Regions from separate parts of the Burkholderia sp. YHN3-13 genome, predicted to be linked through region 2. Evidence: predicted binding sites of a transcription regulator. Region 2 holds the regulator's gene; the other holds the start of a gene.
The links. Region 2 encodes LexA, which represses DNA repair genes until DNA is damaged. Its sites were predicted from a motif close to ACTGTATNNNNATACAGT; they were not measured.
Positions count from the first base shown of each region.

Region 1 (15,933 bases), on a different contig from region 2:
TCGCGGTGGTGCTCGTGATCGGCTTCGTGATCAGCGCGGCGATGCTGGTGATCATTCGCAACGTGCGCGGCAGCCTGGGCGGCGAGCCCGACGAAGCGGCCGCGCTCGCGGCGCGCATCGCGCGGGGCGACCTGACGCAGCCGGTACCGGTGCGCGCGGGCGACCGCACCAGCATGATGGCCGCGATGCACGACATGCAGGCGCGGCTGCAGGCGACGCTCGGCGGGATCCGCCAGTCGGCGGAGTCGATCGCGTCGGCGAGTCGCCAGATCTCGGCCGGCAACGACGACCTGTCGCAGCGTACCGAGGAGCAAGCCGCGTCGCTCGAGGAAACGGCCGCGAGCATGGAGCAGCTCACCGCGACGGTGAAGCAGAACGCCGACAACGCGCGGCAGGCGAGCGGGCTCGCGAACAACGCGTCGGACATCGCGCGCACCGGGAGCGACGTCGTGAGCCGCGTGATCGGCACGATGGGCGAGATCGACGACAGCTCGCGCAAGATCGCCGACATCATCGGCGTGATCGAGGGCATCGCGTTCCAGACCAACATCCTCGCGCTGAACGCGGCGGTCGAGGCCGCGCGCGCGGGCGAGCAGGGGCGCGGTTTCGCGGTGGTCGCGGGCGAAGTGCGTTCGCTCGCGCAGCGCAGCGCGACGGCCGCGAAGGAAATCCGCGAACTGATCGTCGACTCGGTCGAGCGCGTACGCAACGGCTCGACGCTGGTCGGCCAGGCTGGCACGACGATGGGCGAGATCCTGCAGGCCGTCGCGCGCGTGACCGACATCATGGGCGAGATCGCGGCCGCGTCCGAGGAGCAGGCGAGCGGCATCACGCAGGTCGGCCGCGCGGTCACGCAGATGGACCAGGTGACGCAGCAGAACGCGGCGCTCGTCGAGGAAGCCGCTGCGGCTGCCGCGTCGCTGCAGGAACAGGCCGCACGGCTGCGCGACGCGGTCGGCGCGTTCCGGGTCGGCGAGCGGGCGGCCGAACCGGCATTCGGGGCGAACACGGCCGGCGAGACGGCGGTGAGGTAAAGCGTGCCGGCCGACGCGCGACGCGTCATGAACGCAACTAACGGCCGAACCCCGCACCTGCCGCCGGCACTGTACCGGTGCATACCCATATGAGCGGGATGTATTTCACTTCCCGCCGATCCTGTGACACCATTTGCCCCTTCCTGCGAGTCGGGGCTTACCCGTATCGCGCCCCATTTTTTAGCAAGCAAGAAAGCGAGAAACAGATGAAGCGTCGCAGTCTCCTGAAGGTATTTTCCGTACTGGCCACCGGTGCCGCGCTGACGCTGTCGGCAGGCGCGCGCGCCGACGACAAGGTGATCAAGGTCGGCACGGTCGCCGGCCCGGATGCGGAAGTGTGGCAAGTCGTGCAGAAGGTCGCGAAGGAGAAGGAAGGCCTGAACGTGAAGGTCATCGAATTCAACGACTACGTGCAGCCGAACGCGGCGCTCGACGCGGGCGACCTCGACGCGAACAGCTTCCAGCACCAGCCCTACCTCGACAGCCAGGTGAAGCAGCGCGGCTACAAGATCGTCAGCGCGGGCCTGACCTACATCTCGCCGATCGGCGTGTACTCGAAGAAGTACAAGTCGCTGAAGGACCTGCCGCAAGGCGCGAAGCTCGCGGTGCCGAACGATCCGTCGAACGAGAACCGCGCGCTGCTGCTGCTGCAGACGCAAGGCGTGATCAAGCTGAAGGCGGGCGCCGGCACGGGCGGCAACAACGCGACGGTGCTCGACATCGCCGAGAACCCGAAGAAGCTGAAGATCTCCGAACTCGACGCCGCGCAACTGCCGCGCGTGCTGTCGGACGTCGATGCCGCCGTGATCAACACGAACTACGCGCTGGCCGCGAACCTGCAGCCGACCAAGGACGCGATCGCGCTCGAATCGCTGACGAGCCCGTACGCGAACCTGATCGCCGTGCGCGCGAAGGACAAGGATCAGCCGTGGGTGAAGAAGCTGGTCAAGGCGTACCAGTCGCAGGAAGTGCGGGAATTCATCAAGAAGCAGTTCAAGGGCTCGATGGTCGCGTCGTTCTGAACGCCGCGCACCGGTACCGCTGAATGAAAAGGGCCTGCATCGCGCAGGCCCTTTTTTCATGGGCGTCCGGCGCGCGGCGCCCGTTCACATCTCGCCGCGCCGCGAGCAGATCGACATGATCTGCTGGATCGCGTAGTTGTCGCGCACGCCCGGCAGCGACTGCACGACGCACTCGTGAAAGCGCCGCTCGCGCGGCAGCAGCATCGCGTTGTTGCGGTACAGCGCGTCGCACGAGCGCTGGATCAGCTGCGCCGCCGCGCCGTTGCGGCTTTCGCGCAGCGCATTGAGCATGCAGTCGTCGTATTGCGCGCTGCCGTCGGTCAGCGCGCATGCGGTACCGGGCAGCGCCAGCGCGACGGCCACGCATGTGATGGTTCGGATCCCCCGTTTCATCTGCCCTCCGATGGCGTGGATTGGGTCGGCCGACAGCATAACGTAAAGCCGCGCGCGCGGCTGACGCGTTGGCCGACACCGGCCGGCACCGCCGCCGGCCGGGCTTCGCGCGCATTTTCGGGCTCCGGCGCGTGCCGCCATCCGGCGTACCGGGCGAAAGCGCTTAGTCAGGCGGTGGTCTGCGGAAATGGTATGCTCGTGCGTTCGCCGCTGCACGCTTTCCCGGAGCGTGCGCGGGCCGATCGCCGGCGTGTCGTACGCGCGGCGGTGCCCGCCCGACGGCGGCGGGAATCCATCATCCAGAACCGACACAATACGGGGGAGACTCACCCATGAAGCGATTCAAGACTTTCGCGATCCGTTCGATCGCGGCCGGCGTCGCCGCATTCGCGCTGGCCGGCGCCGCGCATGCGCAGACCGTCAAGGTGCTGTCGATCGTCGATCATCCGGCGCTCGATGCGATCCGCGACGGCGTGCGCGCCGAACTGAAGGCGGAAGGTTACGGCGACGACAAGCTCAAGTGGGAATACCAGAGCGCGCAGGGCAACACGGGCACGGCCGCGCAGATCGCGCGCAAGTTCGTCGGCGACCAGCCGGACGTGATCGTCGCGATCGCGACGCCGGCCGCGCAGGCGGTCGTCGCCGCGACGAAGAGCGTGCCGGTCGTCTATTCGGGCGTCACCGATCCGGTCGCCGCGCAGCTCGTGAAGGGCTGGGGCCCGTCGGGCACCAACGTGACGGGCGTGTCCGACAAGCTGCCGCTCGATCGCCAGGTCGCGCTGATCAAGCGCGTCGTGCCGAATGCGAAGACGGTCGGCATGGTCTACAACCCGGGCGAGGCGAATTCGGTCGTCGTCGTGAAGGCGCTCAAAGAGATCCTCGCGAAGCAGGGGATGACGCTGAAGGAAGCCGCCGCCCCGCGTACCGTCGACATCGGCCCGGCCGCGAAGAGCCTGGTCGGCAAGGTCGACGTGATCTACACGAATACCGACAACAACGTCGTGTCCGCGTACGAAGCGCTCGTGAAGGTCGCGAACGAAGCGAAGATCCCGCTCGTCGCCGGCGACACCGACAGCGTGAAGCGCGGCGGCATCGCGGCGCTCGGCATCAATTACGGCGATCTCGGCCGGCAGACGGGCAAGGTCGTCGCGCGCATCCTGAAGGGCGAGAAGCCGGGCGCGATCGCGTCGGAGACGAGCAGCAACCTCGAACTGTTCGCGAACACGGGCGCGGCCGCGAAGCAGGGCGTCACGCTGTCGCCGGATCTCGTCAAGGAAGCGAAGACGGTCATCAGGTAAGCCGCGGCACGCGCGCCGCGCTTGCCGGCCCGATCCGGGCCTCGACGACATCGCCGGACGGGCGGCTCCCACCCGGGGCCGCCCGTTCGCTTCGCCCGGCCGTACACGTCCGGCCGGGAAGCAACAGGATTTCCCCACCATGTCTCTGTTCTCGTTTCTGGGCGCACTGGAGATCGGCCTGATCTTCAGCCTCGTCGCCCTCGGGGTGCTGATCTCGTTCCGCATCCTCAACTTCCCCGACCTCACCGTCGACGGCAGCTTTCCGCTCGGCGGCGCCGTCGCCGCGACGCTGATCTCGGCCGGCTACGACCCGTTCACGTCGACGCTGCTCGCGATCGTCGCGGGTGCGCTGGCCGGCTTCGTCACCGGCTGGCTGAACGTGCGCCTGAAGATCATGGATCTGCTCGCCAGCATCCTGATGATGATCGCGCTCTACTCGGTGAACCTGCGGATCATGGGCCGCCCGAACGTGCCGCTGATCTCCGAGCCGACGCTGTTCACCGTGCTGCAGCCGGACTGGATGCCCGACTACGTGCTGCGCCCGGCGCTGCTCGCGATCGTCGTCGTGGTCGCGAAGCTCGGCCTCGACTGGTTCTTCTCGTCGCAGCTCGGCCTCGCGATGCGCGCGACCGGCGCGAACCCGCGGATGGCGCGCGCGCAAGGCATCGCGACCGGCCGCGCGACGCTCGCCGGGATGGCGCTGTCGAACGCGCTCGTCGCGCTCGCCGGCGCGCTGTTCGCGCAGACGCAGGGCGGCTCGGACATCTCGATGGGGATCGGCACGATCGTGATCGGGCTGGCCGCCGTGATCATCGGCGAGACGCTGCTGCCCGCGCGCCGGCTCGTGCTGACGACGCTCGCGGTCGTGCTCGGCGCGATCGTCTACCGTTTCTTCATCGCGCTCGCGCTGAACAGCGAATTCATCGGCCTGAAGGCGCAGGACCTGAACCTCGTGACGGCCGCGCTCGTCACGCTCGCGCTGGTGCTGCCGGCGACGCGCAAGAAGCTGTTCGCGCGCAAGAACGGAGGAGCATGACATGCTGTCCGCACACGATCTCAAACTCACGTTCAATCCCGGCACGCCGATCGAGACGCGCGCGCTGCGCGGGCTGTCGCTCGAGATTCCCGATGGCCAGTTCGTCGCGGTGATCGGCTCGAACGGCGCCGGCAAGTCGACCTTCCTCAATGCGGTCAGCGGCGACCAGCCGGTCGATGCGGGGCGCATCGCGATCGACGGCGCGGATGTGACGCGCAAGGCCGCGTGGGACCGCGCGCACCTCGTCGCGCGCGTGTTCCAGGATCCGATGGCCGGCACCTGCGAGGCGCTGACGATCGAGGAGAACATGGCGCTCGCGATGGCGCGCGGCGTGCGGCGCGGCTTTCGCGCCGCGCTCGACCGGCCGTCGCGCGAACTGTTCCGCGACAAGCTGCGGCTCCTGAACCTCGGCCTCGAGAACCGGCTGACCGACCGGATCGGGCTGCTGTCCGGCGGCCAGCGGCAGGCCGTGAGCCTGCTGATGGCGTCGCTGCGGCCGTCGCGGATCCTGCTGCTCGACGAGCACACGGCCGCGCTCGACCCGAAGACGGCCGCGTTCGTACTGGAGCTGACCGCGCGCATCGTCGCCGAGAGCAAACTGACGACGATGATGGTCACGCACAGCATGCGGCAGGCGCTCGACTACGGCGACCGCACGGTGATGCTGCACCAGGGGCAGGTCGTGCTCGACGTGTCGGGCGATGCGCGCAAGGGGCTCGACGTGCCGGACCTGCTGCAGATGTTCGAGAAGGTGCGTCACGAGCAGCTCGACGACGACGCGCTGCTGCTCGGCTGACGGGCGGGGCCGGCCGGCGTGCGATGACCTGACGCGCGCGCCGGCCTCCTCCCGGCTTTCCTCTGACGAAAACCGGTTTCGCACCGGTGCTGTGCGACGCGGGCGCATTGCCATATACTGTATATCCATACAGTTGTGGGTGGCGTCATGCTCGCATCCTCCATTTCTCCCGAATCCCTTCATCCGTCGCTCTGGCGCGGCTCGCAGCTCGCGCGCGGCGGCCCGCGCACGATCGAGACCGGCTTCGCGCCGCTGTCGGCCGAATTGCCGGGCGGCGGCTGGCCGGTCGGCGGGCTCGTCGAACTGCTGGCCGCGCAGCCGGGCTGCGGCGAGATGCGGCTGCTCGCGCCCGCGCTGGCCCGTACCGTCAGTGCGCGGCGTCCGCTCGCGCTCGTCGCGCCGCCGCAATCGCCGCATGCGACCGCGCTCGCCAGTCTCGGCGTGCCGGCCGACGCGCTGCTGTGGCTGCGCGCCGGCAGCCGCACCGATGCGCTGTGGGCCGCCGAGCAGGCGCTCCGGACGGGGTGCTGCGGCGCGCTGCTGCTCTGGCAGGATGCGCGGCCCGATGCGCTGCGGCGCCTGCATCTCGCGGCCGCGCGCACGGGCGACACGCTGTTCGTGATGCTGCGCCCGCTGTCGGCCGCGCGGCAGCCGTCGCCGGCCGTGCTGCGCGTCGCGCTGTATCCGGTGCCGGGCGGCGTGTCGCTCGACATCGTCAAGCGGCGCGGCCCGGCGCGCGGCGAGCCGCTCGTGCTCGACCTGCCGTCGCCCATCGTGGAGAGCCGCTATGCGCGTCTTGCTCGGCATCCATCTGCCGCGCCTGCCGCTCGACGTGTGCGTCCCGCCGCCGTCTGACGCAGCGGCCGGCGAGGCCGGCGACGCAGGCTGTGCTGTGCTCGAGCAGGGCGTCGTGCTGATCGCCGATGCGGCCGCGCAGCGGCAGGGCGTGCGCGCGGGCATGAAGCGCGGCGGCGTGCTCACGCTCGCGCCCGAGACGCAGCTCGTCGAACGCGATCCCGCGCGCGAGGCCGATGCGCTGCGCGCGGTCGCGCTCGCATTGCTGCGTTTCTCGCCGTGCGTCGCGCTCGACGACGAAGCCACGCTGATCGTCGACGTCGGCCCGAGCCTGCGGCTGTTCGGCGGCCTGCCGTCGCTGTGCCGCCAGGTGCGCGCGACGCTCGCGGCGCTCGGTTATGCGGCGCGCCTGTCCGCCGCGCCGACCGGGCGCGGCGCGTGGCTGCTCGCGCGCACGTCGGCGCGGGCGCGTCTCCGGCGCCGCGTTGCGCGCCCGGCTTCGCTCGTCCGTTCGCTCGACCGGCTGCCCTGCGTGCTGCTGCCCGATGCGCGCCCGTACGCGGGCTGGTTCGACGGCCTCGGCTGCCGCACGCTCGCCGATCTGCGCGGTCTTCCGCGTGCGGGGTTGCAGCGTCGCTGCGGCCCCGCGCTGCTGGCCGCGCTCGATCGTGCGTACGGCGACGCGGTCGAGCCGCTCGCGTGGATGGCGGTGCCGCCCGTGTTCGACGTGCGGCTCGAATTGCCGGAGCGCGTCGAATACGCGGAAGCCGTGCTGTTCGCCGCGCGGCGGCTCGTCGTGCAGCTGTGCGGCTGGCTGGCCGCGCGGCAACTGTCGCTGGCCGCGATGACGTTCGATCTCGAGCACGAGCGCGGCCGCCAGGCCGTGCCGCCGACGCCGCTCGAACTCGCGTTCGCCGCGCCGGTGCGCGACGAAGCGCACTTCATGCGGCTGCTCGGCGAACGGCTCGCGCGCGTCGAGTTGCCGGCCGCGGTGATCGCGGTGCGTCTGAAGGCCACGCGCGTCGAGTCGGTCGCGCCGCCGGCCGACGATCTTTTTCCCGAACCGGGCGGTACGCGGGAAACCCGCGAGCGGTTGCTCGAGCTGCTGGTCGCGCGGCTCGGCGCGGAGAACGTGCTGCGCGCGGCGCCCGTCGCCGATCACCGACCCGAGGCCGCGAACCGCTGGCTGCCGCTCGATGTGCAGGCGGGCAAGCCGGCCGGCGGGCCGCCGGCGGTGCCGCCGAGGCCCGCGTGGCTGCTCGCCGAGCCGCTGCCGTTGCTGGTGCGCGAGAACCGGCCGGTATTCCATACGCCGCTGAGAATGATGTCGTCGGTGGAGCGGATCGAGGCCGGCTGGTTCGACGGTCAGTTCGCCGCGCGCGATTACCACGTCGCGCAGGACGAAGCCGGTGCGTGCTACTGGGTGTTCAAGGAGCGGGCGGGGAGCGAGGCCGAGCCGCGCTGGTTCCTGCACGGCTTGTTCGGGTGAACGGAGATGGTTGCGGATTTCAGTGGGTTGCCCGATTACGCGGAGTTGTTCTGCCGCTCGAACTTTTCGTTTCTGCATGGCGCGTCGCATGCGGAAGAACTGGTCGAGCGTGCGGCGGAACTCGGCTATCGCGGGATCGCGATTACCGACGAGTGCTCGCTCGCCGGTGCGCCGCGCATGCATGTCGCCGCGCAAGCGAAAGGGCTGCCGCTCGTCATCGGTTCGTACTTCGACGTCACGCCGGACGACGTCGCGCCCGGCCACGATCCGGGCCCCGGTGCGTTCGGGCTCGTGTTGCTCGCGCAGAACCGCGAGGGGTACGGCAATCTTTCGGAGCTGATTTCGTGGCGGCGGATGGCGTCGCCGAAGGGGACTTACACGCTGACGTCGCGGATGCTGTCGGCGCCGCCTGCGGAGTTTGCCCACTTGCGCGGGATGCCCGACTGCTTCGCGATTCTCGTGCCCCTGTATCCGGTACGCGCGGACGTGCTCGATGTGCAGGTCGCGTGGTTTCGCGTGACGTTCGGCGCGCGCGCGCGGCTCGGGCTCGTGCAGTTGCAGCGTGCGCTGGACGGCGCGCAGCGCGACGAGATTCGCGAGGCGGGCGAGCGGCGGGGCGTGCGTATCGTCGCGCTGGGCGACGTGACGATGCACCGGCGCTCGTGCAAGGCATTGCAGGACGTGATGACGGCGATTCGCGTCGGGATGCCGGTGTCGGAATGCGGTTATGCGCTGGCGCCGAATGCGGAACAGCATTTGCGTTCGCGCGGGCGGATCGCGAAGCTGTTTTCGCCGGACGAGATCGCGGAGACATGCGCGATGTTCGATGCGTGCGATTTCGAACTCGATTCGCTGCGCTACGAATATCCGGACGAGATCGTGCCTGAAGGTCATACGCCGACGAGTTATCTGGAGCAGGAAACCCGGGCGGGCGCGCGCCGTCGCTATTCCGGGGAACCGCCGGAGCACGTCCGGGAACGGATCGACTACGAGTTGGCGCTGATCGCGACACTGAGTTACGAGCCGTTCTTCCTGACTGTCTACGACATCGTCAAGTTTGCACGTAGCCAGAACATCCTGTGCCAGGGGCGTGGTTCCGCGGCGAACTCGGTTGTTTGCTATTGCCTCGAGATCACCGAAGTCAGTCCCGATCAGAGCACGATGCTGTTCGAGCGTTTCATCAGCGCGGAGCGCGGCGAGCCGCCCGACATCGACGTCGATTTCGAGCATCAGCGCCGCGAGGAAGTCATTCAGCATATCTATCGGAAATACGGCGAGAATCGCGCCGCGCTCGCGGCAGCCGTGTCGACCTATCGCCCGCGCGGCGTGCTGCGCGAAACCGGCAAGGCGCTCGGCGTTGATCCGATGTTGATCGATCGCGTCGCGAAAGGGCATCGCTGGTTCGACGGCAGCCGCGACCTGTTGCAGCAGTTCGCGACGACCGGGCTCGATCCCGAAACGCCGCTGATTCGCACATGGGCCGAGCTGGCGGGGCGATTGCTCAACTTTCCGCGTCACCTGTCGCAGCATTCGGGCGGTTTCGTGATCAGCCGCGGCAAGCTCACGCGGCTCGTGCCGGTCGAGAACGCGGCGATGGACGGGCGGCGCGTGATTCAGTGGGACAAGGACGATCTCGAATCGCTCAAGCTGATGAAGGTCGACGTGCTCGCGCTCGGCATGCTGTCGGCGTTGCATCGGGCGTTCGACCTGCGCACCGCATGGCGCGGGCCGGCGGAGGACGGCGAGCCGTTCACGCTGAAACACATTCCACAGGACGATGAGGAAACCTACGACATGATCTGCCGCGCCGACACGGTCGGCGTGTTCCAGATCGAATCGCGCGCGCAGATGTCGATGCTGCCGCGTTTGCGCCCGCGTGATTACTACGATCTGGTCGTGCAGGTATCGATCGTGCGGCCTGGCCCGATTCAGGGCGGTGCGGTGCATCCGTATTTGCAGCGGCGCAGGATCGTGGCCGGCGAAGAGGAGGGCGAGGTCACGTATCCGAGTGATGCGCTCGAGGAGGTGCTCAAACGCACGCTCGGCGTGCCGATCTTCCAGGAACAGGTGATGCAGATCGCGATCGTCGCCGCGGGTTTTACGCCTGGCGAAGCCGATGACTTGCGCCGCGCGATGGCCGCATGGAAGCGCAAGGGCAATCTCGAGAAGTATCACGACAAGATCATGAGCGGGATGCTCGAGCGCAACTACACACGCGAATTCGCCGAGCAGATCTTCGAGCAGATCAAGGGCTTCGGCGAATACGGCTTCCCCGAAAGCCACGCCGCCAGTTTCGCGAAACTGGCGTACGCGAGCAGCTGGCTCAAATGCCACGAACCGGCGATCTTTCTCGCCGCGCTGCTGAACAGTCAGCCGATGGGCTTCTATCCGCCGTCGCAACTCGTGCAGGACGCGAAGCGTCATCGCGTGAAGGTGCTGCCGATCGACGTGACGCAAAGCAACTGGGAGGCGTCGCTCGAAGCGCTCTCCGGCCAGCTGCCGCCCCACGGCCAGCCGGCCGTGCGGCTCGGCCTGTCGCTCGTGCGCGGCCTTGGCGAAGCCGCCGCGCGCCGGATCGAAGCCGCGCGCGCCGCCGGCCCGATCGACAACGTCGATACGCTCGCGCGCCGCGCGCAGCTCGAACGCCGCGACCTCGAAGCGCTCGCCGCGGCGAACGCGCTCGCGACGCTCGCCGGCCATCGCCGCGACGCGCTGTGGCAGGCTGTCGCCGCGGCGCCCGAGCGCGACCTGCTCGCCGCCGCATCGATCGACGAAGCGGAGCGGCCCGCGCTCGGCGCGCCGTCGGAAGCCGACGACATCCTCGCCGACTATCACACCACCGGCCTCACGCTGAACCGCCACCCGGTCGCGCTGCTGCGGCCCGCGCTGCGTGCGCGGCGGCTGTCGTCCGCGGCCGAGCTGCACGACCGTCCCGACGGCCGGCTCGCGCGCGCGTGCGGGCTCGTGACCGCGCGGCAGATGCCGGGTACCGCGAAAGGCGTGATGTTCATGACGCTCGAGGACGAAACGGGCTGCGTGAACCTGATCGTCCGGCCCGAGCTGCTCGCGCGGCAGCGCCGCGAAACCCTCGATTCGCGGCTGCTCGCGGCGTCCGGCGTGTGGCAGGTCGCGAGCGGCGTGCGGCACCTCGTCGTGCAGCATTTCGAGGATCTGACGCCGCTGCTCGGCGGCCTGCGCACGTCGAGCCGCGAATTCCACTGAGGCCGGCATCGCGCCGGCCTGCTCGGCAGGTGCATACCAGTTGGACTAATTGGTTCTATTTCGGTCTTATATCCGCGTCCGAAATCTCGCCGGGTCATGCCCTCGAACTGTCCCCTTGCATACCACCTCGGGTAAATCCCTATCCCGCACTGCTTTGTAAACAAAGGCTTTGCCGGCACTAAAACGCTTGCCGGGCAAGGCTTCCGGCGATTTCCGCGATGCTAATACCAGTTCGTTGACTGGTATTATGGTGGTTATATAATGCGTTCACTTTCGACGGTCCGAGATCGTCGTCCGACACCCGGAGGCACATGGAAACCGGCTGGTCCGAACTGGCGCCCGATCCCCTCGACGACACGCCGCTCTATCTGCAGCTCGCCCGCAACCTGGCGAGCGCGATCCACGGCGGCGCGTGGCGGGCCGGCGAGGCGCTGCCGTCGGAGCGGTTGCTGTCGGTGTCGGTCGGCGTATCGCGCATCACGGCGCGTCGCGCATTGGCGCTGCTGGTCGAGCAGGGGTTGATCAAGCGGGCGCGCGGGGCGGGCAGTTTCATCACGCCGCGCGTGGCCGATCCGCTGTCGCGTCTGGTCGGCTTCACCGCGAAGATGCAGCAGCGCGGCTTCGTGCCCGATTCGGTGTGGCTGTCGCGCCGGCTGCGCGCCGCGAGCCGCGACGAGATCACGCATCTCGGCCTCGCGCCGGGTGCGACGGTGGCGCGGCTCGAACGGCTGCGCCGCGCGGACGGCATCGTGATGGCCGTCGAGCACTCGACGCTGCCGGCCGCGGTGGTGCCCGATCCGCAGGCGCTCGGCGCGTCGCTGTACGAATACCTCGAAGCGCGCGGCATGATCGTCGTGCGCGCGCTGCAGCACTTTCGCGCGGTGAACGCGACGCGCGAGATCGCGAAATGGATGGCGGTAAAGCCCGGCGCGGCGCTCCTGGTGATCACGCGCATCGGCTACGGTGCCGACCAGCGCGCGATCGAAGTGACCGAAACGTATTGCCGCGACGACTATTACGACTTCGTCGCCGAACTGAAACGCTGACGCGCGAGACTGCGCGCGCATCGCGCGCGATCGCGATGGAACGCAATCGCGCGCGATGAATCGCAACGAATTGGCAAATCGCGACGCGGACGCCCGCGTCACCAGATCATCAAGAGAAACGTCATGCTGACTGGCAACATCCTCACCCCCGACGGCTGGATTCACGGTTCGCTCGATAGCGAGAACGGCCGCATCACCACGCTCGACGGCGCGCCCGTCGATCCCGCGACGAACGACGCGCCGTACATCCTGCCCGGCTTCATCGACCTGCACGTGCACGGCGGCGGCGGCGCCGACGTGATGGAAGGCGGCGACGCGATCGAGACGATCGCGCGCACGCACGCGCAATTCGGCACGACGAGCCTGCTCGCGACGACGATGACCGCGCCGCGCGACGAACTGATGCAGGTCGTCGCGAACCTCGGCACCGTCGCGCGTACCCGCACGCCGGGCGGCGCGCGCGTGCTCGGCGTGCACCTCGAAGGGCCGTACATCAACCCCGGCAAGCTCGGCGCGCAGCCCGACGCGGCCGTGTCGGCGGTGCTCGACGAAGTGCTGAAGTACCTGTCGATCGCGCCGATCCGCGTGGTCACGCTGGCACCGGAAATCGCGGGCCACATCGAGATCATCGGCGAGATGGCCGCGCGCGGCGTGCGCGTGCAGCTCGGCCACTCGCTCGCGACCTACGACGACGCGGTCGCCGCGCTCAAGCACGGCGCGTGCGGTTTCACGCACCTGTTCAACGCGATGTCGCCGCTGCACCACCGCAACCCGGGCCTCGTGGGCGCGGCGCTTGCGCACGCCGAATACGCGGAAATCATCCCCGACCTGCTGCACGTTCACCCGGGCGCGATTCGGGCCGCGCTGCGCGCGATTCCGCGCCTGTACGTCGTGACCGACAGCACGTCGGCCACCGGCATGCCCGACGGCGAATACCGGCTCGGCAGCCAGCACGTGACGAAGTGCCTCGGCGGCGTGCGGCTCGCCGACGGCACGCTCGCCGGCAGCACGCTGACGATGGACCAGGCGCTGCGCAACCTCGTGTCGCTCGGCCTGCCGATCGCCGACGTGTCGAACCGGATGTCGCGCTACGCGGCCGATTACCTTGGCGTCGCCGATCGCGGCCGCCTCGAGCGCGGCGCATGGGCCGATCTCGCGGTGTTCGACCGCGACCTGAACCTCACCGCGACCTACGTCGAAGGAGAATCGATTGTCGAATATGCTTAAGGAAGCGCGCGAGTCCGCCCAGGTCGTCGCCGCGCAGATCGCCGACACCACGCGCGTCGAAGCGCTCGCCGGCCAATTGCTCGATCACCCGCCGGCCGTCGCGCTGACGGTCGCGCGCGGCAGCTCGGATCACGCCGCGAGCTATTTCGCGAGCCTGACGATGAGCCGCCTCGGCGTGCCGGTCGCGTCGCTGCCGATGTCGGTCGCGACGCTGCAGCAGGCGCCGCTGAAGGTGCAGGACCAACTCGCGATCGCGTTCTCCCAGTCGGGCAAGAGCCCCGACCTCGTCAACACGATGGCCGCGCTGCGCGAAGCCGGCGCACGCACCGTCGCCGCCGTGAACGTGCTGCCGTCGCCGCTCGCCGACGCATGCGAGCACCAGTTGCCGTTGCTTGCCGGCCCCGAACTGTCGGTCGCCGCGACCAAGAGCTATATCGCGATGCTGTCGCTGTCCGCGCAGATCGTCGCCTACTGGCAGCGCGACGCCGCGCTGATGACCGCGCTGCGCGGGCTGCCCGACGTGCTCGCGCAGGCCGGCCGGCTCGACTGGTCGCAGGCCGTCGCCGCGCTCGCCGGTATCGAGCGGATGATCGTCATCGGCCGCGGCCTTGGCCTCGCCATCGCGCAGGAAGCCGCGTTGAAACTGAAGGAAACCTCCGGCATCCAGGCCGAGGCATTCTCGAGCGCCGAAGTCCGGCACGGCCCGATGGAGCTGATCGACCGCGATTATCCGCTGCTCGTGTTCGCCCCGCCCGGGCCCGAACAGGCCGGCCTGCTGCAGCTCGCCGACGACATGCGCGCCCGCGGCGCCGCCGTGCTGCTCGCGGCGCCCGCCGGCACGCCCGGCGCGACGCTGCCGCTCGCGCAGTCCGCCCATTCGGCGCTCGACCCGATCACCGCCATTCTTTCGTTCTACGTGATGGCGGCGGATCTCGCCGTCGCGCGCGGCCGCAATCCCGACACGCCGCGCCACCTGAACAAAGTCACCGAAACGCACTGATAGCCGAGACAGCCGATGAGACGCGCCGAGGAGTCCCAGTTGAAGAGCCCCACCCCCGATCAGATCGTCCTGCTTAGCCCCTTGACGGGGCCGATCGTCGCGCTGGCCGACGTGCCCGATCCGGTGTTCTCCGGCGGGATGTTCGGCGACGGCATCGGCATCGACCCGCTCGCGGGCCGGCTCGTCGCGCCGTGCGCGGGCGTCGTGTCGCATCTCGCGCGCACGGGCCACGCGGTGACGATCACGACGCCGCAAGGCGCCGAAGTGCTGCTGCACATCGGCATCGACACCGTCGAGCTGAACGGGCAGGGCTTCATCGCGCACGTCGAGGCCGGCGCGCGCGTCGAAGCGGGCACGCTGCTGATCGAATTCGACCAGGATGCGGTGGCGCGCAGCGCGCATTCGCTCGTGTCGGTGATCGCGATCGCGAACTCCGACGCGTTCGAGGTCGTCGCGCGCGCGAGCGGCTTCGCGACGGCCGGCGAGACGCCGCTGCTCACGTTGCGCGGCAAGGGCGACGCGGCCGTGCAGGCCGCGCAGACCGGTGCGGCGGCGCAGAACGAAGTGCGCCGCGAGATCGTGCTGGCGCAGCCGGGCGGCCTGCATGCGCGGCCGGCCGCGCGGGCGCGCGAAGCCGTGCGCGGGTTCGACGCGACCGTCGACGTGCTGTTCGACGGCCGCAAGGCATCGATCGCGAGCGTCGTCGGCCTGCTCGGCCTCGGCGCCGGCGAAGGCGCGACGGTCGAACTGGTCGGCCGCGGCGCGCATGCGCAGCAGGCGGTCGACGCGGTCGAGCACGAGCTGCTGCGCGAAGCGCACGGCGAAGTGGAGGAAAAGCCGGCGCGGATGACGTCGCCCGTGCCGCGGACGATTGCGCGCAGCACCGGCGCACCGCTGGACCCGAACACGCTCGCGGGCGTGTGCGCGGCGCCCGGCATCGCGGTCGGCGCGCTGGTGCGTCTGGACGATGCGGACATCGTGCCGCCCGAACAGGCCGCCGGCACGCCGGCCACCGAAAGCCGCCAGCTCGACCAGGCGCTGAAGGCGGTCGACGCCGAACTCGACGAAACGGTGCGCAATGCGTCGGCGCGCGGCGCGGTCGGCGAAGCGGGCATCTTCGCGGTGCATCGCGTGCTGCTGGAAGATCCGACGCTGATCGACGCGGCGCGCGACCTGATCAGCCTCGGCAAGAGCGCGGGCTTCGCGTGGCGCGCGACGATCCGCACGCAGATCGACACGCTGTCGAAGCTCGACGACGCGCTGCTCGCCGAACGCGCGGCCGACCTGCGCGACATCGAGAAGCGCGTGCTGCGCGCGCTCGGCCACACGAACGGCGCCGCGCGTACGCTGCCCGACGAGGCCGTGCTCGCGGCCGAGGAATTCACGCCGTCCGACCTGTCGTCGCTCGATCGCCAGCGCGTGACCGCGCTCGTGATGGCGCGCGGCGGCGCGACGTCGCACGCGGCGATCATCGCGCGGCAGCTCGGCATTCCGGCACTGGTCGCGGTCGGCGATGCGCTGTACGCGATCCCGGACGGCACGCAGGTCGTCGTCGATGCGAGCGCGGGCCGGCTC
Region 1 is NZ_JBVVNQ010000006.1:53,036-68,968, reverse strand. It holds gene AC0KUR_RS16040 (methyl-accepting chemotaxis protein) at 1-1,034, shown strand, start outside; gene AC0KUR_RS16035 (MetQ/NlpA family ABC transporter substrate-binding protein) at 1,241-2,056, shown strand; gene AC0KUR_RS16030 (VF_A0006 family four-cysteine protein) at 2,141-2,449, opposite strand; gene AC0KUR_RS16025 (ABC transporter substrate-binding protein) at 2,782-3,747, shown strand; gene AC0KUR_RS16020 (ABC transporter permease) at 3,887-4,783, shown strand; gene AC0KUR_RS16015 (ABC transporter ATP-binding protein) at 4,785-5,579, shown strand; gene imuA (translesion DNA synthesis-associated protein ImuA) at 5,727-6,434, shown strand; gene AC0KUR_RS16005 (Y-family DNA polymerase) at 6,367-7,863, shown strand; gene AC0KUR_RS16000 (error-prone DNA polymerase) at 7,870-11,085, shown strand; gene AC0KUR_RS15995 (GntR family transcriptional regulator) at 11,397-12,131, shown strand; gene nagA (N-acetylglucosamine-6-phosphate deacetylase) at 12,255-13,358, shown strand; gene AC0KUR_RS15985 (SIS domain-containing protein) at 13,351-14,358, shown strand; gene ptsP (phosphoenolpyruvate--protein phosphotransferase) at 14,374-15,933, shown strand, end outside.
Region 1: a site for LexA is predicted at 5,696-5,713, ahead of imuA (translesion DNA synthesis-associated protein ImuA). Genes of this name have one in related genera too.

Region 2 (15,933 bases):
TGCGCGATGTCTCAAGGTGCGCGGTGCAATGCCGTAAATAGGGCGAGTCCAATCGTTCTTCGCATCCCACCGCCCCATGGTTCGAATTCTGTACGCGGGTTATCTCGCATTTGCGCTGTATCTTCTTTACCCGATGGTTCAGAACACCCTGGCGTTCAGCACGGATTGCGTGCGCAATGCGCTGCCTGCTGTGTCGACGACGCCGGCAAGCAGCGTGGACGGGCACGCGAACCGCTGTGTCCCGACCACGCAGGCCGGTGCCGCGACAGGACGGATCGCTGAAATCCATTGAATGCGCCGTCCGGCGCGCATGTCGTTCGAGGCGTGAAGCGGCGACTGGCCATTCGGCCGAATTGAGCGTCGCGTCACGCTCGCCGATCATCTGCATCACGGCGGTGCGAGCGCGGGGTATCGGGAAGCGGCGCCCAGCCCGTGGCGTGCGTCAGTAGCTGGAGCGGTACGGCGCGCCCTGGTCGAAGCGGCTTTGCCAGTGCGTGAGGTAGCGCGACGCGAGTTGCGGATTGTTCCAGACCACGACGACGTTTTCCGAATTGCGGCTGGCCGCCGACGCGGAATAGTTGAACGAACCCGTTTCGACGTGTTCGGCGTCGATCACGAGGTACTTGTCGTGGTGGATCGCATAGGTGTCGATCGTGCGGGTCGGGATGCCGGCGTTGACGAGCAGGTTCAGTGCCTGCTTGCTGCTCTTGGCACGGTTGCCCTTGTCGTCGACGACCACCGCGACATTGACGCCGCGTCGCTTCGCGTCGAGCAGTGCGCGCGTGACGGGCGGCGACGTGAACGAATACGCGGCCACGCGGATCGAACTGCGCGCGGCGCCGATCGCTTTCAGCACGAGTGCCTCGGCGCCGCCGTCGGGCGAGAACGCCGATTCGACCACCTGCGTCGCGGGCGCTTCGTGCGTGGGCGTCGGCAGCCATCGCGACACGAGGTCGATCGCCTGCTGGAGCAGCGATTCACTTTGCGTCTTGCCGAAGGCGGCGAAGGGTGTGGCGAGCAGGGAGGCGGCGAGACAGGCAGCGGCGAGGCGATTGCGCGACAACATCTTGGACAGCGAATAATTTCGAGACAGCGGGCCGTGAGTGTAACGCAGACGTAGCAGTGCGGTCACGCGCGTATCGCGACGCGATCGCCCGCGCGATGTTCGCTCGCGGCAGAGGCGATGCAGTGAAGTTGCGTCGCGCGTCAATCCTCGACTGTCGGCGTGCCGGTTTCGCGCGCAGCGATCCACCCGGGGCCGGGCTCGGGTTGCACGTCGCGCGCATCGAGTGGTTCGCCGCAGGCCGAGCAAACGGTGACCGCATGCATCAGCTGGCCGCAGGTACGGTGGCGCAATTGCACCGGCGGCCCCTGGCCGTCGTCCTTCCAGCGATCGCCCCATGCCGTCAGCGCCAGCAGCGCCGGGTAGAGGTCGCGGCCCTTGTCCGTCAACCGGTATTCGAAGCGCGGCGGCCGCTCCTGATACGCACGCTTGACCAGCACGCCTTCGTCGACGAGCCGCGCGAGCCGTTCGGCCAGCACGTGGCGCGTGAGGCCAAGCTGGGTCTGGAACGCATCGAAGCGGCGGCAGCCGAGGAACGCGTTGCGCAGGATCAGCATGGTCCAGCGATCGCCGAGCACGGCGAGCGCGCGCGCGACCGAACAGTTCAGCGTGCCGATGTCATCCCATTTCATCGTCGAGTCTCTTGCGTCTTGCTGCGGTTCAGCGAAATAGCGGGTTCGATTATAGAACCCGCCTTCGGTTGTCACAGGCGCGGCTGCGTTGACAACGGCCAGCATCGTTGTCAATAATGAGTTCCAATTTAGAACTTACTCGCGCGGCGACGCGCTTTCAACCCGGAGACAACCCGATGAATCCGCTTTCCCTGTCAGGTCTTGATCTGCTGCGCGCAGCCGTCTCGGGCGATGCGCCGCTCGCGTCGATTTCCGAGACGATTCCGATGCGCCCGCTCGACGTCGAACTCGGTTACGTGAAGTTTTCCGCGCGGGCGGACGGCCGTCACCTGAATCCGCTCGGCGGCGTGCATGGCGGGTTCGCCGCGACGGTGCTCGATTCGGTCACGGGGTGCGCGGTGCATTCGATGCTCGACGCGGGCGTCGGCTACGGCACGGTCGACCTGCACGTGAAGATGCTGCGGCCGGTGCCGCGCGATGTCGATCTGGTCGCGGAAGGGCGCGTGATTCACCTGTCGCGTTCGCTGGGCGTCGCCGAGGGGACGCTGAAGACGCCGGACGACAAGATCGTCGCGCATGCGTCGGCGACCTGCTTTATCCAGCGGCCGCAGTAACGGCGGGCCGCAACGCTGCCGTCCGGGCCCGCGGGGGACGCGCCGGGCGGCGTCGAAGGCGGCTTGTAAGCGTGCGCGGCGCACATCTGAAGCGGTCGCTTCAATGTGATAGCGTTTCTGCTTTCCACCGACGCGACAGGAACAGCATGGAATACCGCACACTCGGCGATTCGGGCATCGAGGTCAGCCTGATCGGGCTCGGCACGATGACGTGGGGCGAACAGAACTCGGAGCGCGACGCGCACGAGCAGATCGACTACGCGATCGCGCGGGGCGTGACGCTGATCGATGCCGCGGAGATGTATCCGGTGCCGCCGAAGCCCGACACGCAAGGCCGCACCGAGCAGTACATCGGCACCTGGCTCGCGCAGCATCGTGCGCAGCGTGAGCGCATCGTGCTCGCGACGAAGATCGCGGGCCCCGCGCGGCAGCCGCACAACCCGCGCCATATCCGCGGCGAGGGCAACCAGTTCGATCGCAAGAACCTGACCGAAGCGCTCGACGGCAGTCTCAAGCGGCTGCAGACCGACTATGTCGACCTCTATCAACTGCACTGGCCCGATCGCAGCACGACGACGTTCGGCCGTCCCGCGTATCCGTGGGTCGACGACGCCTACACGGTGCCGATCGAGGAAACGCTCGGTGTGCTCGCGGAATTCGTGAAGGCCGGCAAGGTGCGCGCGATCGGCGTGTCGAACGAAACGCCGTGGGGCGTCGCGCAGTTCCTGCGCGCGGCCGAGAAACTCGGGCTGCCGCGTATCGCGAGCATCCAGAATCCGTACAGCCTGCTGAACCGCACGTTCGAGAACGGGCTGTCGGAATTCACGCATCGCGACGGCGTGGGCCTGCTCGCGTACTCGCCGCTCGCGTTCGGCTGGCTGTCCGGCAAGTACGAGAACGGCGCGCGTCCGGCCGGTGCGCGCATCACGCTGTTCGAGCGCTTCCAGCGCTACAGCAAGCCGCAGGCCGTCGAGGCGACGTCGCGTTACGTCGCGCTCGCGCAGCGCCACGGGCTGTCGCCCGCGCAGCTCGCGCTCGCGTTCGTCAACAGCCGGCCGGTCGTGCGCAGCAACCTGGTCGGCGCGACGTCGCTCGAGCAGTTGAAGGAGAACATCGGCAGCATCGACGTGAAACTGTCCGACGAGATCCTTGCCGAGATCGACGCGCTGCACGAACGGCAGCCGAACCCGGCGCCGTAAACGGCGCGCGGCCCGGGCGGCAGCGATGCCGCGACGGGCCGCACCGGCGGCGCAGCGATGCGCTGCCCCTGCCCGGGTTATCGCATCTTGAGCCGCGTGCGCGCGACGAACAGCGCGGCGAGGCTCAGCACCGCGCAGCCCATCAGATAGAGCGCGGGTGACAGCCGGTTGCCGGTCGCGCTGATCAGCCAGGTGATCATGAACGGCGCAAAGCCGCCGAACAACGTGACGCCCGTGTTGTAGCTGACCGCGAGCCCCGTTGCGCGCGTCTGCGACGGGAACAGTTCGGCCATCAGCGCCGGCAGCGCGCCGCAGTACATCGCCTTCAGCACGCCGATCCAGACCAGTGCGGCGAGCATCGTCGCGAACGACGCGTGATGTGTCAGCCACGCGAACGTCGGCCACACGGTGCCGAGCATCAGCAATGCCGCGGCCGCCATCATGCGGATGCGCCCGGTGCTGTCTGACAGATGGCCGACGACCGGCGTGACGAGCGTCAGCACGAAGCCGGTCGCGAGCGTTGCCGCGAATCCGGTCGACGCAGGCAGCCCGAGCTGCTTGATCGCGTAAGTCGGCATGTACAGGATCATGTAGTTGATCGCGGTCGAGATCACGAGCGCGCCGATCGACAGCAGCACCCGCACCTTCTGCTCCGCGAACAGCTCGCGCACCGGCGCTTCGGAGCGCGCCTGCGTCTTGAACTCGACGCCTTCGTCGACATAACGGCGGATATACAGCCCGACCGGGCCGATCGCGAGCCCGAACAGGAATGGCACGCGCCAGCCCCAGCTTTCGAGCTGCGCGGGTGTCAGCGTGGCCGTCAGCAATGCGCCGAAGCCCGACGCGAGCAGCGTCGCGAGGCCCTGGCTCGCGAACTGCCAGCTCGACATGAAGCCGCGCCGCTGCGGCGCGTGTTCGACGAGGAACGCGGTCGAGCTCGCGAATTCGCCGCCGGCGGAAAAGCCCTGCATCAACCGCGACAGCATGATCCCGAGCGGCGCGAGAATGCCGATCGACGCGTAGGTCGGCATCAGCGCGATCAGCAACGTGCCGGCCATCATCATCGCGATCGACAGCAGCAGCGATGCCTTGCGGCCCGCGCGGTCCGCATAGGCACCGAGCACGAAACCGCCGATCGGCCGGATCAGGTAGGACAGCCCGAACGTGCCGAGCGTCAGCATCAGCGACGTCGCTTCGCTCGTCGCGGGGAAGAACAGCTTGGCGATCGTCACCGCGAAGAAGCCGTAGACGATCAGGTCGAACCATTCGAGCGCGTTCCCGATCGACGCCGCGAAGATGATGCGCCGGATCTTCGCCGCGCTGGGGCGGGCGGCGTCCTGCGAGGTCAGGGTGGTCGTGTTCATCGTATGGGCAGGTCCCGAGAAAGGAGCAAAGCGCGTTACAGGGCGGCGCCGGCCGCGGCGGATGCCGGGCGGCGAACGGGCGGCGCGTCGTCGCCGAGATCCCAGAAGAGGCCGGCCATCATCTGCAGCCCCTCGCTGACGACGCTCGCGAGCAGGTGCTCGTCGGGTGCGTGTTGCGAGCACGCCGGGTACGAGTGCGGCACCCATAGCGTCGGCAGCCCGAGCGTGTCGGCGAACACCTCGTTCGGCAGCGTGCCGCCGAGATTCGGCAGGATCGCGGGCTTCTTGCCGGTGGTGCGCGCCAGCGACGCGACGGCCCAGCGGACCCACGGATCGTCCGGCGGCACACGCGTGGCCGGCGCGCCGCGTTCGACGTCGATTTCGATGTCGGTGAACCCGTGCGCGTCGAGGTGCGCGCGCAGGTGCGCATGCAGCGCTTCCCAGTCGGTGCCGACGACGAAACGCAACTGGCAGTGCGCGTACGCGACGGGCGGGATCGCGTTGACGGGATGCTCGGGATTGCCGGCCTTGAATGCGAGGATCTCGAACGTGTTCCAGCCGAACACGCGCTCGGCCGCGGTGAGGCCGGGCTCGCCCCAGTCGGCATCGAGGGCCGGGTCGCCCGGGCCGCCGCCGACGGAAAGGTCGGCGAGCGCGTCGCGCACGGCGGCCGGGATCGGCGGCGGGCGAAGTCCCTCGACGCGAATCGCGCCGCGCGCGTCGACGAGGCTCGCAAGCGCATGCGCGAGCACGATCGCCGGATTGCGCAACAACCCGCCCCAGTTGCCGGAATGGTGTGCGCCGTCGCGGGCGCGCAGGCTCAGCTTGAAGTTGACCGAGCCGCGCGAGCCGAGGAACACGGTCGGGCGCGCGGCGGCGATGCGCGGGCCGTCGGACGCGATCAGCACGTCGGCCGCGAGCGCGTCGCGCGCCTGGCGGCACAGCGCGTCGAGCCCCGGCGACCCCGTTTCCTCGCCCATTTCGATCAGCAGTTTCGCGTTGAAGCCGAGCCGGCCGCCGCGTGCGTCGAGCACGCTTGCGAGCGCGGCGAGGTTGATGGTGTGCTGGCCCTTGTTGTCGGCGCTGCCGCGGCCATACCAGCGGTCGCCGTCGGCCGTCAGCGTCCACGGCGACAGCGGCGCGCGCCACTGCGCGTCGTAGCCGCGCACGACGTCGCCGTGGCCGTAGATCAGCACGGTCGGCAGTGCATCGTCTTCATGGCGCGACGCGAGCAGGAACGGGCCGCCGCCAGCGACGGGGTTGTCGACGATCCGCGAGGTGAAGCCGAGGCGGGTGGCCTCGGGTGCGATCTCGTCGGTCAGGTACGCGCGCAGCGCGGCGTCGTTGCCGCTGTCCTGGCTTTCGGTGCGCAGGCCGACGCGGCGGCTCAGGGTCGTGAAGAACGCGCCGGATTCGAACTGGTTCAGCGCGTGCTGGATGGCGGCGGTACGGCTCAAGTCGTATCTCCTCTGACGGGGGCGCTACACGCGCGGACCGCGCATGTAACGTGAAGTGCGATCGATTCTAGGAAGCCGTTTTTTTTGTCACAATGATCGAATTTCGAACCTTTCTTTGCCGAAAAGGCAAAGCGGTGCGGCCGGATGCGGCGCGGAGACAGAACGATGGCGGCTTTCCTGCATGGCCTGGCGTTGCGGTATTTCGTCGAAGTGGCGCGCACCGGCTCGATCAGCGACGCGTCCGCGCGGCTGCACGTGGCCGTGTCGGCGATCAGCCGGCAGATCGCGAAGCTCGAGAGCGAGCTCGGCGCGCCGCTCTTCGAGCGGCGGCCGCGCGGGATGGCGCTGTCGGAGGCCGGCGAGCGGCTGCTGGCGTTCGCGCAGCGCAGCCTGCTGGAAGCCGAGCACGTGATGAAGGACATCGGCGGCCTCGACGCGCTGCACGGCAGCCTGCTGAAGATCGCGTGTTCCGAAGGGTTCGCGATCGATTTTCTGCCCGGCGCGCTCGCAAGCTTCAAGGCGCGCCACCCGGGCGTCGATTTCACCATGTGGGTCGTGTCGCCGGCGGAAGCGACGCGGCGCGTGCGCGACGGCGATGCGGACATCGCGCTGACGTTCAGTCTTGCACCGGAGAAGGGCGTGCGCGTCGAGCATACCGAGCGCGCGCCGGTCTTCGCGCTGGTGCGGCACGATCATCCGCTCGCGACGCGCGACGCGGTGTCGCTCGCCGATGTCGCGCGGCACGCGCATGTGCTGCCCGAGGCCGGCACGACGGTGCGCCAGCTGATCGACATTGCGTGCGCGCTCGACGGGCTGCTGCTCGAGCCCGAACTGACGAGCAACAACACGGCGGCGATGTACGGGGCTACGCGCGGCGCACGGGGGCGGTGATGTTCACGGGGCTGCTGTCGGTACGCGACCGTTTCGATGCGGACGGTTTCGTCGTCGTGCCCGTGACGAACCCGCAGCTGCGCGAGCGCAGCATCCAGGTGCAGACGATGGCGGGGCGCGATCTGCCCGCGTCGGTACGTGCGTTCCGCGACCACCTCGTCGACGCGATGCGGGTTGCATCGACGCCGCCGACGGCCGAGCGCGGCCCGAGACGCCGGCCGTGAGATAATCGTCAATCCGCCTTCCGTGCCCATGCGGCTCTTCGAGCCGCATCGCCCCTGTTCGACGCCAAATTGAAGAACCTGATTGTCACCCTCGATCGCGCCGGCGAGTTCGACGAGATCATCGACGTGCGCACGCCGCTCGAGTTCGCCGAGGATCATATCCCCGGCGCGCTGAACGCGCCCGTGCTCAGCAACGAGGAGCGCGTGCTCGTCGGCACGATGTACCGCCAGGTATCGCCGTACGAGGCGACGCGCGTCGGGGCGGCGATGGTCGCGCGCAACATCGCGCGCCATCTCGACACGACGTTCGCCGACCGGCCGCGCAACTGGCGGCCGCTGATCTACTGCTGGCGCGGCGGCAAGCGCTCGGGCTCGATGACGACCTGGTTCAACCTGATCGGCTGGAAGGCGCGCCAGCTCGACGGCGGGTACAAGTCGTACCGCCAGTCGGTGTGCGCGACGCTCGATTCGCTGCCGACGCGCTTTCGCTACATCGCGCTCGTCGGCCATACCGGCTGCGGCAAGACGCGCCTGCTGAACGCATTGCGCGACGTAGGCGCACAGACGCTCGATCTCGAGGCGCTCGCGTGCCATCGCGGCTCGCTGCTCGGCGCGCTGCCGGGCAAGCCGCAGCCCGCGCAGAAGGGGTTCGATTCGGGGCTCGTCGAAACGCTTGCACGTTTCGACCCCGAATGGCCGGTGTTCGTCGAATCGGAAAGCCGCAGGATCGGGCTCGTGCAGTTGCCGATCGCGCTGATCGAAGCGTTTCATGCCGGCCCGTGGGTACATGTCGAGGCGGCGCACGACGAACGGATCGCGTTCCTTCTCGACGATTACGCGCACCTGTTCGACGAACCGGACGCGTTCAAGGCGCAACTTCATCGGCTGATCGGCCTGCATAGCCGTGAACAGGTGACGCACTGGAAGGCATTGATCGATGCGAACGCGCGCGCCGAACTGTTCACCGAACTGATCGACAGGCATTACGATCCCGCCTACGCACGAACCTACCGCGCGGTCTACAACAAGCCGAACCGGGCGCTGACGTTCACGTTCCGGCCCAACGCCGCCGACGTGCGCGATCAGGCGCGCACGCTGCTGGCAGAACTCGCGCGAGCCGGGTTGCCCGCATCGGCCGCGCTTGCCGCGGGCACGCAATCCAAAACCGACAAAGACCAATCGACGACTACACGATGACGACCACACGCACCCAACCCAATCCGGCGCTCGGCTGGATGACCTTCCTGTTGATCGCGGTCGCGGGACTGTTCTATGTGAAATGGTTTCCGTACTACAACAAGGCGTTCGTCGCCGCCGAGCACCATTCGATCGGCCAGTCGATCCTGATGGGCACGTCGGCGAGCGCCCCCGAGCCGTCGTTGAAGGCCGCGCTCGACTACGCCTGGGCGTACGGCAAGGCGATCTGGCAGGCGATGGTGCTCGGCCTGCTGCTCGGCTCGGCCGTGCAGGCGCTGCTGCCCGCGCACTGGGTCGCGCGCGTGCTGGGCCGGACCGGATTCGGCAGCGTTGCCGCGGGCGGCCTGCTGTCGCTGCCCGGGATGATGTGCACGTGCTGCGCGGCGCCGGTCGTCGCGGGGCTGCGCGCACGCCATGCGTCGCCGGGCGGCGCGGTCGCGTTCTGGCTCGGCAACACGGTGCTGAACCCGGCCGCGCTGGTGTTCATGGGTTTCGTGCTCGGCTGGCACTGGAGCGCGCTGCGCCTCGTGCTCGGTATCGCGATGGTGTTCGGGATCGGCTATCTGCTGAACCGCATCGCGCGGCCTGAAGACCGCAGCATCGACGATGCGCAGCTCGCCGCGCTGGCGGCCGAGCAGGCCGCGGCCGGCAATCCGTTCGTCCGCTGGGTGAAGCTGCTCGCGCGCATGGCCGTGCGACTCGTGCCCGAATACATCGTGCTCGTGCTGCTGCTTGGCGCCGCGCGCGCATGGCTGTTCCCGCATATCGGCCCGGACATCGGCAATCATCTCGGCTGGATCGTCGCATTCGCGGTCGCGGGCATGCTGTTCGTGATCCCGACGGCCGGCGAGGTGCCGATCATCCAGGCGATGCTGTCGCTCGGCATGGGTGTCGGCCCGGCCGCCGCGCTGCTGATGACGCTGCCGCCGATCAGCGTGCCGTCGCTCGCGATGCTCGCGCGCTCGTTCAAGCCGTACATGCTGGCGATCGTCGCGACGCTCGTTGTCGTATTCGGGATCGTGAGCGGCTTGTTCGCGCTCGCGCTCGGGTTCTGACGCGCGCAGGCCCGGTGCGATAGCCGTATTCATATTCATCCGGCGCCGCCGCTTCACCCGTGCGGTGCCCTTTACAAGAAGCAAACAGGAAAACGCATGACCCAACCGAAGATTCATCCTCGACTCGAAAAGGCGCTGACGCGCGGCGATCTCGCGATCCGCCAGGCCAATTCCGCGCGGGCGACTGCCGTGTTGAACGCACTCGGCACGATGATCATCGAGGCCTCCGCAACGATCGGCGTCGAGGCCAGCATCGACATTCCGCAGGGCGACCGCATTTACGATCCCGTCAACGGCGTGTGGCCGCAGAAGATGCTGGTGTCGTTCGACGGCCCGGTGGAGGAGGCCGACAAGGAAGAGCTGCGCTCGGTCTATCTGGTGGCCGACGATCCGGGTACGCAGTTCCGCGTCGAATGGCACCGCGCGGACGGCAAGCTCGGTCGCCAGGAAGGCGGCCCGCTCGCGACCGTCGCGTTCCTGACCGACGTCGAGATCCCGTGGAGCGACGACGACGAGTAACGTCGTCGCATCAGACCGGCGCCTGGTGCGCCGGCCGTCAGCGCATCATCCGCCGCCGGAACAGCCACGCGGACAGCACGAATCCGCCGACCGCGTAGCCGGCGAGCACCGCGACGTGCAACGCGATGTCGGTTGCCGGGCGGCCGAGCATCGCGGGCCGGATCAGTTCGACCGCGTTCGCGAGCGGCAGCGCCTGGGCGGCGTGCTGCGCGACCGGCGGCAACTGCGTGATCGGGAAGAACACGCCCGACAGCAGCAGCATCGGCGTCAGCACGAGCGTCTGATAAAACATGAAGAAATCGTAGGACGGCGCAAGCGCCGTCACGATCATCGCGACGCTGGCAAACGCGAGGCCCGCGAGCGCGATCACGGGCAGCGCCGCGAGCATCGACGGAAATCGCGCATAGCCGAGCGCACCCGCGACCAGCATGATCGCAACCCCCGACAGCATCGCCTTGCTGGCCCCCCAGACGATCTCGCCGAGCACGATGTCGCCGAGCGCGAGCGGCGTATGCATGATCGCTTCCCAGGTACGCTGCACGTGCATCCGCGAGAAACCCGAATACATCGACTCGAAGCTCGCGGACATCATCACGCTCGACCCGACCGTGCCGGCCGCGAGGAACGCGATATACGACACCCCGTCGACGTGGCCGAGCATCAGGCCGAGCCCGAAACCCAGCCCGAACAGATAGATCATCGGATCGGCAAGATTGCCGAACATCGATGCGAGCGCGAGCTTGCGCCAGACGAGATAGTTGCGGCGCCAGACGGCAATCCAGTTGGTGGCGTTCGCGGGCATCGCGATCGCGAAGCGTGATTCGCGCGAAGGCGCGGACGGTGTGGCGGCGGAATAGTTGCGCACGTCCATGATCGATCAGTCCTAGTCCTGCATTTCGCGGCCCGTGAGCCGCAGGAATACATCTTCCAGATTGGCCGGGCGGTGCAGATAGCGCAACCCCGTGCGACCCTTGAGTCTCGCGCTGAGCGGCTCCGCGTCGCTCACATAGCAGAACAGCGTCTCGCCGCTGATCTCGGTGCGCTTCGCGAATGCCGACAACTCGTCGCGCAGCGCGGCCGGATCCGGCCCGTAGATCTCGATCACGTCGCAGCCGATCTCCGATTCGATCAGCGCGTGCGGCGCGCCCTCGGCGATCTTGCGGCCTTCCTCGATCACGCATAGCCGGTCGCACAGGCGTTCGGCTTCTTCCATGAAGTGCGTCGTGATCAGGATCGTCTTGCCGCGCGCGAGCAGCGAGCGCAAGCGCTCCCACATCAGGTGCCGCGCTTGCGGATCGAGGCCCGTCGTCGGTTCGTCGAGCACCAGCACGTCGGGATCGTTGACGAGCGCGCGGGCGAGCGTGAGGCGACGCCGCATGCCGCCCGACAGTTCACCGACCTTCGCCTCGGCCTTGCTCTCGAGCTTCGCGAATTCGAGCAGTGGCGGTACGAGTGCGCGCGCGGCTTGCGCCGATATCCCGAAATAGCGGCTGAACACGAGCAGATTCTCGCGGACGGTGAAGTCGGGGTCGAGATTGTCGAACTGCGGGACGACACCGACGCGCTGGCGTGCATGCCGCGCACGCGACGGAACCGGTTCGCCGCACAGGGAAATGGTGCCGGCATCGGGATGCGCGAGGCCGAGCAGCATCTTCAGCGTGGTGGTCTTGCCGGCGCCGTTCGGGCCGAGCAGGCCGTAGCATTCGCCGGCCTGCACGTTGAAGGACAGGCCGTTGACGACGAGCTTGTCGCCATAGCGTTTTTCGACGTTGCGGAAATCGATCGGTGCGACGGACATGGGCATGTTGTCGTTGTAAGCGGGCGCGCGTGGCTATCCGATGCGTGGCCGGCAAGCGAACGGATCGCGCGAATGCGTGTCACACGGGCATGACCGAAGCGCGCGACGCCGGCGTGGCGATGGCCCGCTGGAGTACGAACGGGCCATTCTAGTGCATCGGCTGCGTCTCTTCAGGGCATGCCTGCACGGTGCGATGCATGCGGGCACCGATCGTGCACTGCATCATCGCGCACGCGCCGAGCGGGGCGAATCAGCGTTTTCCATCCCTTGCATCCTGAATTGCGGCGCACCATGATGAATGCGTAGGCTCGTTGTCGCGATAGGGAGGTTTCATGGCCAGTTACAACAAGATTTTGCTGTGTTACGACGGCACGCTCGAAGGGCGCAAGGCACTGCGCTGCGGTGCCAATCTCGCAATGGACCTGAAGGCGGAGACGCACTTGCTGTCGGTTGTCGACATGCGTTCGAGCATTGCGCAAAGCGCAGGTCTGCTGACGGACGTCGCGTGCGGCCGGTTCGAGGAAACCGCGCGGGAAATCCTGCAGGAAGGCGTGAACTGGCTGCGTGAGCGCGGCGTGCAGGCCGAAGGCCATTTCGCATTCGGTTATCCGATCGACGAAATCGCGAATCTCGCGACGGAACTGAAGGTCGATCTCGTCGTCGTCGGCCACCGGTGCCGCAGCGGGCTGTCGAGATGGTGGATGGGGTCGGGCAATACGCAGCTGCTCGATCGCGTGAACTGCAGCATCCTGGTGGCGTGTTCGTCCGCGCAGGAGCAGAAGGAAGAAATCGCGCGCGAGCGTGAAGCGGCCATCGCGAACGGCAAATGATCGAATGATGCGATGACGGCCCGACCGGCGCTGCGAGCCGGTCGGGCGCCGCTGCATCAGCGGTGCGGGTACCGCGCAGCCTGCTACGCGTGCAGGTCGATCGCGGACAATTTCCACGAGAACAGGCCGAAGCGGTGGAATATCGCCGCATAGCGCGTGCCGTCGGCGGTGCGCTGGTACGTGACGACGAATTCATCGATATTCCGGTATCCCGCGCTGGTTTGCTGCTGATGCGGCGGATGCGTTGCATCGCCCGCGCTGGCCGGCGCGGCAGACGTGGATGCGGGTGATGACGCAGCCGTTGCGGCCGCGTTGCTGACGGGGCCGGCGGCGCTCGCCGGCGCCGGACGGGCGGGCGTGTCGGCTGACGCATCGACTTGCGGCTGATTCGACCATTCGGGCGGACGCTCGCCCGGATTGCCGCGCGGCGGCAATCCGCTCATCAGCGCGGCCACGCCCTCCGGCGTCGCGTACGCATCGACCAGCGGGCCGATCAGTGCGGACCCGATCAGCGCGCCGATCACCGCGAACGGATTGTTCTTCTTCACCGCGTCGATCCGGCGCATCAACTCTTCAGTCACCTGCTGCTTCAGGCTGATGCGCAGCGACGGAAAATCGACGTATTCGCTGATGGCCTGCGCGTCGCGCGCGTCGATCGCCGATTTCAGGCGACCGAGCGCGACGTACGGCGACGCGTACGCGTAGCCGACCGCCGCCACGACGGCGACGGCCAGCACGACGATCAGCAGGGGCTTGAGCCGCCATGCGCGGCCCGACGATCCAGTCACGTTGCCTCCGGTGCGGGGATGTTCCGCAATCAGAGACCACCCGGCGTAGCCGATCGTTCCTCCGCGATGCAGCGGTCGATCATCCGGCATACGGCGTCGATCGTGCCGACCATGATCAGCCGCGAACGGCCGTGATAGACGCGCACCGGCGCCCGGCGCGCGGGTTCCGCATGATTCAGGCCGGCGTTCAGCGATACCCGCGCGAACGCGGGGAGCGCCGACGGCAGCAGGGACGCCTGCCGTTCGACTGCGACTTCTTCTTGCACGGGCGCGGCCGCGGACAGCGGTGCGCAGGGCGTGCGGCCGCGCAGATGACGCAGGCGGCCGAATTGACGGAAAGGCAGCAGACGGGCAAGGCGTTCCATGATGTTCTCCTCAGCGAGACGGAATGTCAGAGTTCGCCTGATCGGATCAGTCCGACGGCGATGCCTTCCAGCGCGAACTCCGCGCTGCCGGCCTTGACGAAGATGTTTTCGTAATCCGGGTTCTCCGCGATCAGCTCGAGACCGCCAGGCCGGCGCATCAGGCGCTTGACCGTGACGTCGTCGCCGAGACGCGCGACGATGATCTGGCCGTCCTTTGCCTCCGTGCGCTTCTGCACGGCGAGGAGGTCGCCGTCGAGAATGCCGGCGTCGCGCATCGACAGGCCGCGCACCTTCAGCAGGTAGTCGGGCTTGCTCGTGAACAGCGCGGGATCGCACGCGTAGTGCTGCGAGATGTGCTCCTGCGCGAGGATCGGGCTACCGGCCGCGACGCGGCCGACGAGCGGCAGCGACAGCTGCATCAGGCCGGCGTGCGGCAGCGTGAACTGATGCGGGGCGTCGTCGATGCCGAGCAGGCGGATGCCGCGCGACGCGCCGGCGGCCAGCTCGATCACGCCCTTGCGCGCCAGCGCGCGCAGGTGCTCCTCGGCCGCATTCGGCGAACTGAAGCCCAACTCGGCCGCGATCTCGGCACGGGTGGGCGGGAATCCGGAGCGCTCGATCGCGCGACGGATCAAGTCGAACACTTGCTGCTGACGGGCGGTGAGTTTGGTCATGGCTCAACTGTATGGATAGACAGTGAGCTGTATTTTTATACAGTACTTCGCGAATTTCAAGTGTTACGTGAGGTTCGACGCGATCGCGCCGGTTCCGGCGTGATTTTGCGACGCCCCGACGGCGGTTTATCTGCCGCAACCGTCCGTCCCGTCTGCGTTAGCACTTTTGAGTATTAAAAAATGAGGAACGATTATTTTTAATCATGTAACCCGTTCGCTAGACTGGCCCGACATCGCAATACCGACAACACTGGAGAACCAAGGATGGCGAAGCGCAATACGGGGCTGGTGGGCGGAGTGGGCCGCCTGATCGCAACACTCGCGCTGGGCGCGGCGGCGGCGCTGGGCGTCGCGACGCATGCCCGGGCCGATACGACGTTCCTGAACGTGTCGTACGACCCGACGCGCGAGCTGTATCAGGACTTCAACCAGGCGTTCGGCAAGGAGTGGAAGGCGAAGACGGGCGAGACCGTCAACTTCAAGCAGTCGCACGGCGGGTCGGGCGCGCAGGCGCGCTCGGTGCTCGACGGCCTGCAGGCCGACGTCGTCACGCTGGCGCTCGCGTACGACATCGACGCGCTCGCGAACAAGGGGCTCGTGAACAAGGACTGGCAGAAGCGCCTGCCCGACAACGCGTCGCCGTACACGTCGACGATCGTGTTCCTGGTGCGCAAGGGCAATCCGAAGGGGATCAAGGACTGGGACGACCTGACCAAGCCGGGCATCTCGATCGTCACGCCGAACCCGAAGACGTCGGGCGGCGCACGCTGGAACTACCTGGCGGCATGGGCGTACGCGGTGCACAAGCCGGGCGGCAACGAGCAGACGGCCAAGGAATTCGTCACGAAGCTCTACAAGAACGCCGGCGTGCTCGATTCGGGCGCGCGGGGCGCGACGACGAGCTTCGTGCAGCGCGGCATCGGCGACGTGCTGATCGCGTGGGAAAACGAGGCATTCCTGTCGGTGAAGGAATTCGGCACCGACAAGTTCGAGATCGTCGTGCCGTCGGTGAGCATCCTGGCCGAGCCGCCCGTCGCGGTGGTCGACAAGGTGGTCGACAAGAAGGGCACGCGCAAGCTGGCCGAAGCGTACCTGAACTTCCTGTACAGCCCGCAGGGCCAGGAGATCGCGGCGCGCAACTACTACCGGCCGCGTTCGAAGAACGTGCCGGCGGAACTGACGAAGCAGTTCCCGAAGCTGAAGCTGTACACGGTCGACGACACGTTCGGCGGCTGGACGAATGCGCAGAAGACGCATTTCGCG
Region 2 is NZ_JBVVNQ010000008.1:157,074-173,006, reverse strand. It holds gene AC0KUR_RS19815 (hypothetical protein) at 77-292, shown strand; gene AC0KUR_RS19810 (phospholipase D family nuclease) at 443-1,066, opposite strand; gene AC0KUR_RS19805 (winged helix-turn-helix transcriptional regulator) at 1,207-1,695, opposite strand; gene AC0KUR_RS19800 (PaaI family thioesterase) at 1,872-2,309, shown strand; gene AC0KUR_RS19795 (NADP(H)-dependent aldo-keto reductase) at 2,456-3,508, shown strand; gene AC0KUR_RS19790 (MFS transporter) at 3,586-4,872, opposite strand; gene AC0KUR_RS19785 (M20 family metallopeptidase) at 4,908-6,329, opposite strand; partial or broken gene AC0KUR_RS19780 (LysR family transcriptional regulator) at 6,495-7,444, shown strand; gene mnmH (tRNA 2-selenouridine(34) synthase MnmH) at 7,514-8,641, shown strand; gene AC0KUR_RS19770 (permease) at 8,638-9,696, shown strand; gene AC0KUR_RS19765 (hypothetical protein) at 9,793-10,215, shown strand; gene AC0KUR_RS19760 (ABC transporter permease) at 10,253-11,086, opposite strand; gene nodI (nodulation factor ABC transporter ATP-binding protein NodI) at 11,099-12,013, opposite strand; gene AC0KUR_RS19750 (universal stress protein) at 12,346-12,843, shown strand; gene AC0KUR_RS19745 (DUF2939 domain-containing protein) at 12,927-13,631, opposite strand; gene AC0KUR_RS19740 (hypothetical protein) at 13,661-13,996, opposite strand; gene lexA (transcriptional repressor LexA) at 14,023-14,670, opposite strand; gene AC0KUR_RS19730 (sulfate ABC transporter substrate-binding protein) at 14,935-15,933, shown strand, end outside.